2 regions of the Streptomyces sp. 1222.5 genome follow, and region 1 is predicted to be linked to the other one. Evidence: riboswitches for the same ligand, from Rfam matches in the RefSeq annotation. Region 1 holds a riboswitch; the other holds the start of a gene.
The links. A riboswitch is a leader RNA that binds a small molecule or an ion and turns the genes downstream of it on or off. The one in region 1 is predicted to bind cyclic di-AMP.
Positions count from the first base shown of each region.

Region 2: another riboswitch for cyclic di-AMP. It lies ahead of BLW57_RS16260 (C40 family peptidase); the one in region 1 lies ahead of BLW57_RS21065 (M23 family metallopeptidase).

Region 1 covers NZ_FNSZ01000001.1:4,679,813-4,685,413, reverse strand. Annotated here, with positions in the region: gene BLW57_RS21070 (aldo/keto reductase) at 19-963, opposite strand; gene BLW57_RS21065 (M23 family metallopeptidase) at 1,031-2,077, opposite strand; cyclic di-AMP (ydaO/yuaA leader) riboswitch at 2,085-2,253, opposite strand; tRNA gene BLW57_RS21060 (tRNA-Met) at 2,800-2,873, opposite strand; gene BLW57_RS21055 (dihydrofolate reductase family protein) at 2,964-4,097, opposite strand; gene BLW57_RS21050 (MarR family winged helix-turn-helix transcriptional regulator) at 4,175-4,735, shown strand; gene ribA (GTP cyclohydrolase II) at 4,818-5,465, shown strand; gene BLW57_RS21040 (TetR/AcrR family transcriptional regulator) at 5,562-5,601, shown strand, end outside.
Region 2 covers NZ_FNSZ01000001.1:3,638,721-3,644,321, forward strand. Annotated here, with positions in the region: gene BLW57_RS16250 (M23 family metallopeptidase) at 1-1,177, shown strand, start outside; gene pcrA (DNA helicase PcrA) at 1,237-3,717, opposite strand; cyclic di-AMP (ydaO/yuaA leader) riboswitch at 4,027-4,171, shown strand; gene BLW57_RS16260 (C40 family peptidase) at 4,180-5,325, shown strand; gene BLW57_RS16265 (tellurite resistance/C4-dicarboxylate transporter family protein) at 5,427-5,601, shown strand, end outside.

The DNA.
Region 1 (5,601 bases):
CGGCCGGTCGGGGCGGTGTCAGGCCGACGCCTCCGTCAGTTTCTTCAGGTCGTCGTCCGTCAGGGTCAGGTCGGCGACGCCCAGGAGGGCCGGGAGCTGGTCGACCGTGCGGGCCGAGGCGATGGGGGCCGTGACCGTCGGCTGGGCGGCGAGCCAGGCCAGGGCGACCGTGGCGACCGGGGCCCCGTGGGCGGCGGCGATCTCGTCCAGGGCCGCCAGGACCCGCCCGCCGCGCTCGGACCGGGCGTACTTCGCGCCCGTGCCGGCGCGGGGGCTGTCGACGGTCGTACCCGGGCGGTACTTGCCGGTGAGGAAGCCCGCCGCGAGGGAGTAGTAGGGCACCGCGGCCAGGCCCTCGCGGGCGGCCAGGTCCTGCAACGGGCCCTCGTAGGTGTCGCGGGAGACCAGGTTGTAGTGCGGCTGGAGGGCGACGTAGCGGGCCAGGCCCTCTCGGTCGGAGAAGTCCAGGGAGGCCCGCAGCCGCTCGGGGCTGATGTTGGACGCGGCGATGTGCCGGACCTTGCCCGCCCTCACCAGCTCGTCCAGCGCGCCGATGATCTCCTCGACCGGCACCTCGGGCTTGTCGAAGTGCGTGTAGTAGAGGTCGATGCGGTCGGTGCCGAGGCGGCGCAGGGAGGCGTCGGCGGCGGCCTTGATGGTGGCCGCGGACAGGCCCTGGTACTCGGGGTGCTGGCTGACCTTGGTGGCGATGACGACGTCGTCGCGGTTGCCGCGGGCCTTGACCCACTTGCCGATGATCGTCTCGGACTCGCCGCCGGCGTTGCCCTCCACCCAGGCGCTGTAGCTGTCGGCGGTGTCGACGAAGTTGCCGCCCGCGGCGGCGTAGGCGTCGAGCACGGCGAAGGAGGTCTGCTCGTCGGCGGTCCAGCCGAAGACGTTGCCGCCGAGGGAGAGGGGGAAGACCTCGAGGTCGGAGGAACCGAGTGTGCGCAGAGAAGTCATGCTTCAATCCAACGCCGACGGCGAATGATCTCTTCCGCCGCCGGCGCCGAGTTCCCGCGAACGGGTGTCAGGGGGTGAGGCCCTTGCCCCGCAGCCAGGCCATGGGGTCGATCCCCGTGGCGTCGCCGCCCGGGTGGACCTCCAGGTGGAGGTGCGGGCCGGTGACGTTGCCGGTCGCGCCGACCCGGCCGATGAGCTCGCCGGTGGAGACCTTCTGGCCGACGGAGACGCTGATCGAGGACTGGTGGCAGAACCACAGCTCGGTGCCGTCGTCCAGGGTGAGGACCGTGCGGTAGCCGTAGGAGCCGGCCCAGCCCGCCTGCGTGATCGTGCCGCTGTGGATGGCCTTGATGAGGGTGCCCGTGGGGGCCGCGAAGTCGAGGCCGGTGTGGTAGCCGGAGGACCACATCGAGCCGGCCTGGCCGAACGTCGAGGTGATCGTGTACGAGGACGTCGGCAGCGTGTACTGCTTGGCCAGCTCGGCCAGCCGCTTCTCCTCCGCCGCCTTCTTGGCCTCGGCCTCCGCCTTGGCGGCCGCGGCCTCCGCCTTCTTCTTCGCGGCGGCGGCCTTCGCGGCGGCTTCCTTCTCCGCCTTCGCGGCCGCGTCGGCGGTCAGCTTCTCGGCGGTGGCGAGCCTGGCGGCGGTGGCCTTGCTCTCGGCCTGGCCCTTCTGCTGCTCGGCCTGGGCCATGATCCGGCTGCGCAGGGCCTCGCCCGCATCGGTGTCCTGCTCGCTGCCGGCGGAGGTCACACCGACGTCGCTGAGTCCGGTGGCCTCGGAGGTCTTGGCGGAACCGTCGTCGAAGAGGGAACCGACGCTCGGCAGGTCCGGCAGGGAGATGGAGACCGGCGGCTTGCCGGTGTTGGCGCTGGCCATCCCGCCCGCGCCGACCGCCGCGATCACGCCGACGCCGAGGACGGTGGAGCTGCGGGCGAACCCGCCGCGCTGCTTGGCCACGCGGTGCCGCCCGCGAACCGGGGTGAGGGACTCCTCGGTGGGGTTCCACTCCTCCCAGGGGCCCTCCTCGGCACGGTAGGAGGCGTAACCGAAGGTCTCGCTCTCACGCTGAGCCGGTATGAACGGGGCTTCTGGGGCAGGCCGGTTGGACGCCACGCGGGCGCACTCCTTTCCTTCCTCCGCCTACCGGGTTAGCTGACGGGTTCGGAGCAGGAAGGTCTCCTACGCGCGTATACCTGGCGTGGACTCGAGGAGTTCACATCAGTAGCCGCGTGATTCACCCCAGGGTGGTGGTTCCCCGGTTCCCTTACGGGATTCGGCGCGTGCGCACGGAGCCGTCGCGGGTGACGGCTGGGACGACCGCGCTGCGTTATCGAACGTTAATAGACCCGCGGGGCACTTTCCAAGCCGTTCGGCTTGATCATTAACGTTTTCCGCCTCGGACTTAACCGCTGCCATCCCTGCAAACCGGGCGAGTTGGCCGCGATTCAGGAGTCACAGAAGTTTTGATGGTGACTCAGATGTCATGCGCTCGGCACTCACCCGGTCACTGTCGGTGAAGAGTCGCAAGGTCCGCCCGGTGAGCCTGCGTTCGTCGGTGCGCAGCGGCAGCGGCTCCGGGTGCCCGCGATCGACGATGAGTACGACGTCTTCGCCGTGCGGGAGTTCAGCGGATTGCCTCCGGCGGCACGGCGGGGACGGCGGCGAGCGCCGCGAGACCGGTCAGGACGGTGGTACGCAGGAGGGCGGGCGGTGTGGCCCGGACGGGTGGCGTGGTGTGACGCGTGTCACTGGGCGAGGCCCGAGGTGGGTCGGCCGGGGCCGGGAAACACTCAGGGCCGGGATCCATGAACTGGATCCCGGCCCTGAGCCTTCAGTAGCGGGGACAGGATTTGAACCTGCGACCTCTGGGTTATGAGCCCAGCGAGCTACCGAGCTGCTCCACCCCGCGTCGTTGTGTCTTCAGCATACGTCATGCACGGGACCAGGAGCCAATCGGTTTCCCGGGGCCCCTTTCCGGCGCGCCGCGGGGCAGGGCCGGTCAGGCCGTCAGGTGGGAGTTCGGGGCCTTGGCGAGCGCCTCGAACTCCGGGAGCACGACGACCTCGGCTCCGCCGTCGCGCAGGACGCCCGTGCCGTCGGCCGCGGCCACGAAGGTGTCCGGCTCCCGCCAAGCGGTGACCACCCGGCGCGCACCGGACCGCAGGATCAGTTCGGCACAGGGGGCGGGCCGGGAGGCGCGGCGGGCGCAGGGTTCCAGGCTGCTGTAGACGGTGGCGCCGGACAGCCCCGGGTCGGCCGGGTCGAGCTTGGCCAGGGCGGCCTCCTCCGCGTGGACCACGGGGTCGCCGCCCTCCCGGGAGTGGCCGCGGGCGAGCTCGGTGCCGTCGGCGCCGACCACGACCGCGCCGACGCTGAACGCCGTCTCCGAGGGCGGGCACTGGGCGGCGAGCTCACAGGCGGTGCGCAGCCAGCGGCGGTCGGCGGCGGTGGGGAGCGGGCCGGTGCCGGGGGCGGTGGGCTCGTACCGCATGAGGACGACGTCCTCGATCCGGCGGGTCTCGACCAGGCGCAGCCGTCCGCCCTGGTACTCCCCGGGGCCGAACAGCCGCGGGGCCGCCGGGTCGCCGACCAGGAGCGGGGCGAGGACCAGTTGGAGTTCGTCGGCGAGGCCCTGCGTCAGCAGCTGGGTGTGCACCCGGCCGCCGCCCTCGACCATGAGGCGTTCGACCCCGCGCACGTCGTGCAGGTGCTCCAGCAGGGCCCGCCAGTCGAGGTCGGCGCCGAGCGCGACGACGTCCGCGGTGTCCCCGAGGAGGCGGGAGGCCACCTCCGCGCCCTTGTCGGTCGTGCAGACCAGCTTCTCGCCGCCGGTGTGCCAGAAGTGGGCGTCGGGGTCGAGTTCGCCGGTGGCGGTGACGGTCACCTTCAGGGGGTACGCGGGCCGGCCGGACGCCACCCGGGCGGCGCGCCGGTCGGCGGAGTTGACCAGCAGCCGCGGGTTGTCGGCGCGGATGGTGCCGGCGCCGATCAAGATGGCGTCGACGGAGGCCCGCACCGCGTCGACCCGGTCGAAGTCGGCCGGGCTGGAGAGCAGCAGCCGCTCGGGGCCGGTGTCGTCCAGGTAGCCGTCGAGGGAGACGGCGGCGGACAGCAGCACGTACGGCAGGGGCATCGGCGCACTCCCTCACGGTGACCCGGCGCACCTCACCGGATCTTGGTTCAACTTTGAAACAAACTTACACTGGCAGCATGACGACCCGCTGGCTCACCCCCGAGGAGCAGCGCGCCTGGCGCGCCTACATGGCCGCCTCCCGCCTCCTGGAGGACGCGATCGACCGTCAGCTCCAGCAGGAGGGCGGCATGCCCCACCTGTTCTACTCGGTGCTGGCCAACCTCTCCGAGGCGCCCGAGCGGCGGCTGCGCATGACCGACCTCGCCGAGACGCTGAAGATCACCCGCAGCAGGCTGACGTACGTGGTGACCCGGCTGGAGCGGGACGGACTGGTGCGCCGGGAGGACTGCCGCTGGGACAAGCGCAGCAGTCTCGCGGTGCTGACCGACGCGGGGACGGCCGTGCTGGAGCGTACGGCACCCGGGCACGTCGACACGGTGCGCGCAACCCTCTTCGACCGACTGACGCCGGAGCAGGTGGGGCAGCTGGAGGAGATCTGCACCGGGATCGCGCGCGGGCTCCAGGGGGCGGACGACGAGCGGCCGACCACCGAGGACGTGCCGTGGCGGCGGCGGTCCTCGCCCTGCTCGGGGCCCCAGCCGGAGCCGCCGGCGGGCCGCTCCCCCGAACGTCGTTGATTTAACTTTGAAGCATGCGGTAGGGTCCCGGCCGAACGTCTGCTTCAAATCTGAAGCAGATGGGAGGACACCGGAGGCCCCCATGCCCGACACCCCCGCCGCCACCCCGCGCGCCCGCGTCCGGGTGCCGCTGCGCTTCCCCGACGGCTACAGCACCGACGCGGAGCTCGTCACCTTCCACGGGCTCGCCGACGGCCAGGAGCACGTCGCCGTCGTCCTCGGCGACCCCGGCCCGGTCCCGCTGGTGCGCCTGCACTCCGAGTGCCTGACCGGCGACGTCTTCGGTTCGTCCCGCTGCGACTGCGGCCCCCAGCTGCGCGAGGCCGTCGAACGCATCGCGGTGCGCGGCGGCGTACTGCTCTACCTCCGCCAGGAGGGGCGCGGCATCGGCCTGTACAACAAGCTCGACGCCTACGCCCTCCAGGACCAGGGCCTCGACACCTACGAGGCGAACGCCGCCCTCGGCCTCCCGGAGGACGCCCGCGACTACACGGCCGCCGCGCAGATGCTCGCCGCCCTCGGCATCGGGGAACTGGATCTGCTGTCCAACAACCCCGACAAGGCCGGGCAGTTGCGTGCTCTCGGCGCCGTCGTCCGGGACCGGGTGCCGACCGGTGTCTTCACCACCGCCCACAACGTCCGCTACCTCCGCGCCAAGGTCCTGCAGACCCAGCACACGCTGCCCCTGGCCGAGCTGCAGGAGCGGAACGAGCTGAGCCCGGCGGGATGAGCCGAGCCGGACGGGCGCCAGGCGCCATGGACAACTTCAGGTGCAGTACTCTGCCCGCAGTGGTGTAAGCGCGTACCGCACAGGGAGTCGTGAGCCATGGTGAGACGGAACGACCAGCGGCGCGCCGCGCTCGTCG
Region 2 (5,601 bases), 1.0 Mb from region 1:
CGCCGACCCCGCCGCGCAGTGGGAGTGGGGCACCCAGACCTTCGACACCGGCGCCTACGACGCCACGCAGTGGAACGCCGCCGGCCAGGCCGTGACGGCGGAGGCCGAGCAGGCTGCCGAACCGTTCGACCAGCAGGCCACGGCCACGTTCGACCAGGTCGCGGATGCGCACGTCGGCGCCGCGTTCGACCGGACGGGCGACGCGCACGCGACCGCCCCCTTCGAACAGCCGTCGCACGAGGACGCCGCGTACGAGGACGGCGGGTACGAGCACACCACGTACGACGACACCGTCTACGGCGACGGCGCGTACGAGGAGGGGCCGGTCGGCGAGGGCGATGCGACCGCCACCGGTGAACTGCCCGCCGTGCCCGGCCTGTTGGACGGGCAGGAGGAGATCACCCCGGTTCCGGCGGCCCGTGCGAGCTCGCGCGGCGCGGGCCGGTCCCGGCGCCGTACGCCCGCCAAGCGCTCCGCCCTGTTGACCGTCGCCGTGCCCTCCGCCTGCGTGATGGGGGTCGCCGGGATCGCCGCCGCCTCCGTCGGCACGCTGACCGACGACTCCAAGGACACCTCCGCCTCCGCCTCGGACGCGCACGCGGTGCAGCCGTCGGTCGCCAACAACAAGCTGGACACCCAGCTCAAGACGCTCGCGGCGGGCGCCGACGACTTCGCCGACCGGGCCAGCCGCACCCAGGAGCGGATCGACCTCAAGGCCCAGCAGGAACTGCAACAGAAGAAGGCCGCGGCGGAGGCCGCACTCAAGGAACGACTGCGGCCCAAGTTCGCGCTGCCCGTCATGGACCGCGGACTCAGCGCCTACTTCGGCCAGGCGGGCGTGAACTGGATGTCGGTGCACACCGGCATCGACTTCCCCGTCTCCTACGGCACCACGGTGATGGCCGCCACCGACGGAACCGTCAGCACCAAGTGGAACAGTGCCTACGGCAACATGCTGATCCTCACCGCGAAGGACGGCACGGAGACCTGGTACTGCCACCTCTCCAGCTACCGCGTGGCCTCCGGCACGGTCGTCAAGGCCGGCCAGTCGATCGCCTACTCCGGCAACTCGGGCAACTCCACCGGCCCGCACCTGCACTTCGAGGTACGGCCGGCGGGCGGGGCGGCCATAGACCCGCTGCCGTGGCTGCGCAGCCACGGGCTGGACCCGACCTGAGCCGGCTTGTTTCCTCGTGCCGAGTGAGCCCCGCCCGTGCAGGCGGGGCTCATCGCGTTCTACAGCTTCTCCACCGGCGCGTACCGCAGCAGCAGCCGCTTCGGCTTGGTGTCGCCGAAGTCGATCGTCGCCTCCGCGTTCCCACCCGTGCCCGTGACCGCGACGACCGTGCCGAGACCGAACTGATCGTGGGTGACACGGTCTCCGACGGCCAGCGCGACCACCGGCTTCTCCGCGGTGCGCCGCGTGGCGAACCCGGACGCGCCGGACGCCGAGGAGCGTGAGCGGGACGAGGACAGGGAGGCCGCGATCCCGGAGGCCGGCCCGGAGGACACCGGCGCGGCGGCCCCCGTCCGCTTCCAGTCCACGTGGGTCGGCGGGATCTCCTCCAGGAAGCGGGAGGGCGGGTTGTACGACGGCTGGCCCCAGGCGCTGCGCATCGCCGAACGCGTGAGGTACAGCCGCTCCCGCGCGCGGGTGATGCCGACGTACGCCAGGCGCCGCTCCTCCTCCAGCTCCTTGTTCTGGCCGAGGGCGCGCATGTGCGGGAAGACGCCGTCCTCCATGCCGGTCAGGAACACGACCGGGAACTCCAGGCCCTTGGCGGTGTGCAGGGTCATCAGCGTGATGACGCCGTCGCCGTCCTCCTCGTCGGGGATCTGGTCCGAGTCGGCGACCAGGGCGACCTGCTCCAGGAAGTCGGCGAGCGTGCCGGTCTCTCCCTCGGCGCGCTCCTGCTCGAACTCCAGGGCCACGGCGGCGAGTTCCTGGAGGTTCTCGATGCGCGTCTCGTCCTGAGGATCGGTGGAGGCCTGCAACTCGGCAAGATAGCCGGTGCGTTCGAGTATGGCCTCCAGCACCGTCGCCGGTCCCGCCCCGGACTCCACGATCGTCCGCAGGTCCTCCATCAGCGTATTGAACCGCTTGACCGCGTTGGTGGAGCGCGCGGCCATGCCGTACGCCTCGTCGACGCGCTTGAGCGCCTGGGGGAAGCTGATCTTCTCGCGCTGGGCGAGGGCGTCGATCATCGCCTCGGCGCGGTCGCCGATGCCCCGCTTGGGCACGTTGAGGATGCGGCGCAGCGGCACCGTGTCCTCGGGGTTGGCGAGGACACGCAGGTAGGCGAGGACGTCCCGGACCTCCTTGCGCTCGTAGAAGCGGACACCGCCGACGACCTTGTAGGGCAGGCCGACGCGGATGAAGACCTCTTCGAAGACACGGGACTGGGCGTTGGTGCGGTAGAAGACGGCGACGTCGCCCGCCTTCGCCTCGCCCGCGTCGACCAGGCGGTCTATCTCGTCGGCGACGAACTGCGCCTCGTCGTGCTCGGTGTCGGCGACGTAACCGGTGATCCGCGCGCCCTGGCCGGCGTTGGTCCACAGGTTCTTCGGGCGGCGGGACTCGTTGCGCTCGATGACCGCGTTGGCGGCGGACAGGATGGTCTGCGTGGAGCGGTAGTTCTGCTCCAGCAGGATCGTCGTCGCGTCGGGGTAGTCCTCCTCGAACTGGAGGATGTTGCGGATCGTCGCACCGCGGAAGGCGTAGATGGACTGGTCCGCGTCACCCACGACGCACAGCTCGGCCGGCGGCAGGTCGGACTCGCTCGGCGGTACGTCCACCGGGTGCGCGGCGGTGCCGACGAGCTCGCGGACCAGGGCGTACTGGGCGTGGTTGGTGTCCTGGTACTCGTCGACCATGACGTGCCGGAAGCGACGGCGGTAGTGCTCGGCGACGTCCGGGAAGGCACGCAGCAGGTTGACCGTCGTCATGATCAGGTCATCGAAGTCGAGGGCGTTCGCCTCGCGCAGCCGCGACTGGTACAGGGCGTAGGCCTGCGCGAGGGTCTTCTCGAAGCCGTCGGTGGCCTGGGCGGCGAAGTCCTCCTCGTCGATCAGCTCGTTCTTCAGGTTGCTGATCTTGGCGCTGAATGACTTGGGCGGGAAGCGCTTGGGGTCGAGGTCCAGGTCACGGCAGACCAGGGCCATCAGGCGCTTGCTGTCGGCGGCGTCGTAGATCGAGAACGACGAGGTGAAGCCGAGCTTCTTGGACTCCCGGCGCAGGATGCGCACGCAGGCGCTGTGGAAGGTCATGACCCACATCGCGTGGGCGCGCGGGCCGACGAGCTGCTCGACGCGCTCCTTCATCTCGCCCGCGGCCTTGTTGGTGAAGGTGATCGCGAGGATCTGGCCGGGGTGCACATGCCGCTCGGCGAGCAGGTGCGCGATGCGGTGGGTGAGCACGCGGGTCTTGCCGGAGCCCGCACCGGCGACGATGAGCAGAGGGGAGCCGGCGTGCGTCACGGCCGCGCGCTGGTTCTCGTTCAGCCCCTCCAGGAGGGCCGCCGGGTCCAGCGCGGGGCGCGGGGCGCCGTCGCGGTAGTGGGCGTCCCGGTCCGGCGGCACGTCGAACTTCCCGCCGAACAGATCGTCCGGAATCGGCTCCGGGGCGTGATCGTGCTCGGGCGGCGGCGGGGGTTCCTCGTCGTGCCCGCGAGGGGGCCGGAGGTCCGCCAGGAAGCTGTCGTCAAAGAGGCTGCTCATCGCTCTACGAGTCTAGGGCGCCCCACCGACAACCGGTCCCGGTCCCCGGAACATGGCCCGCGGACGGCCGTTCCCGAGCACTTCCACGGCGGCATCGATCTTCCCGGCGGACCCCCTCCACACTCCTCACGCTGCGGAATCGCCTGGTCACCCCTGTATAAACCTGACCTCAGGTCACAGAAATGTATCGGACAAACCGCTCACCAACCTTCACAGGAGACACACGAGTTGGCTAGGTTGCCGTCAGGCCGCACGACCCCACTCCGGCGAACGTCGCCGGGCCGTGCGGCCTCCGCCGAGTCCGGCGCGCCTCGCACGGCGCCCAGAGCCGGGGACCCACCGATCCCGGGGTGAATCGGCCGACTCCCACCCGGGACGACGCCGTAGGGCAACCCTTCCGAACCACCCGCCCGAACCCGACAGCTAACCCGGTAGGCGGCCGTTTGGAAGGAGTCGCCAGCCTTGGCGTCGCACCGCAAGCCGCGCCCCGGCGGCACCCGTGGACCGGGCCTGCGCGGCCCCGCTCTCGCCACCGCCGCCTTCACCTCCGTGGCCCTCCTGTCGCAGACGGCCGAGGCCGCCGCCGACGACGGCAGGCCGAGCATGGAGGAGATCGAGAAGAAGATCGACGAGCTCTACCGCCGGGCCGACTCGTCTCCGGAGGACGAACCGGCGGCCAGGCAGCGAGCCCGCGAGGAGGAGCCGCGCCAGGAGAGCGCCCGCCGCGGGACCCGGCGCGCCAAGGCGCCGGAGGGGCGGGTGGCGTCCGCCGCCGGCCCGGACACGGCCGCCTTTCTCCTCGAGGAGTTCCCGCAGGACCACTTCGCCCAGAACAGGGTGATGAACCGGCTGGCCTCGCGCGTGCGGGACACGGCCGAACGCGGCAGGACCGGCAGGAGCCCGCGGACGCCGGACGCCGACGCCGCGCCCTACGACGTGAAGGCCGCGAAGGCCGCCGTCCAGCGCAAGCTCGCCACCGCGCGGGACCTGCTCTCGCGGCTCCCCGCCCAGGAGCACGCGCGCCCCGCCGAGCCCGACCCCACGCCCTGGGGTGACGCGCTGCCCGTAGTGCCCGCGCAGGCGGCCTGGGAGGACGGGCTGCCCGCCGCATCCGCCCCGGCAACCTGGGAGGACGGGCTGCCCGCCGTACCCGCCCCGGCCGCCTGGGAGGGCACCGGCCCGCAGACGTACGCGGCCGCAACGTCCTCCGCCGCACCCGCGCCTTCCGCAGCCACGGTCTCGCAGCAGGCCACCAAGGCCGGGAAGGCGATCGCCTTCGCGCGCGCCCAGCTCGGCAGGCCCTACGTGAGCGGTGCCAGCGGCCCCGGTTCCTACGACTGCTCCGGCCTCACCCAGGCAGCGTGGCGGGCCGCCGGTGTCATCCTTCCGCGCGCCGCCCGCGACCAGGCCGTCGCGGGCACTCCGGTGGCCCTCGCCGACGCTCGCCCCGGTGACCTGGTCTTCTTCCACGAGGACAGCAGCCATGTGGGTCTGTACACGGGCGACGGAACGATGATCCACGCCCCGGAACCGGGCGCCTACATCCGCGAGGAGCCCGTCCACCGAGGCGGCGAGGCGCTCGTCCAGGGCGTCGTCCGGCCGGCCTGACCCCTTCCGCCCGCGCATCCACGCGCGCGTGCCGGTGTTTTTGCCCGCTACGCGCGCGTGGCCTGCCCGGTCGGCCCGTCGCGGCTGCCTAGCATCGGCGCATGCCCGGCATCTCGGAAGTGCGTGCGTGGTGGGCGGAGTGGCCTCCCGCCGCCGGCGCCGCGGTCATGGCGACCGGCATCGTGTCGATGGGCCTGCACCTGTCCGGCGACGAGACGCTGTCCCGGGTGGTGCTGGTCCTGGCCGCGATCGCCTGGGTGGCGCTGGCGGCCGACT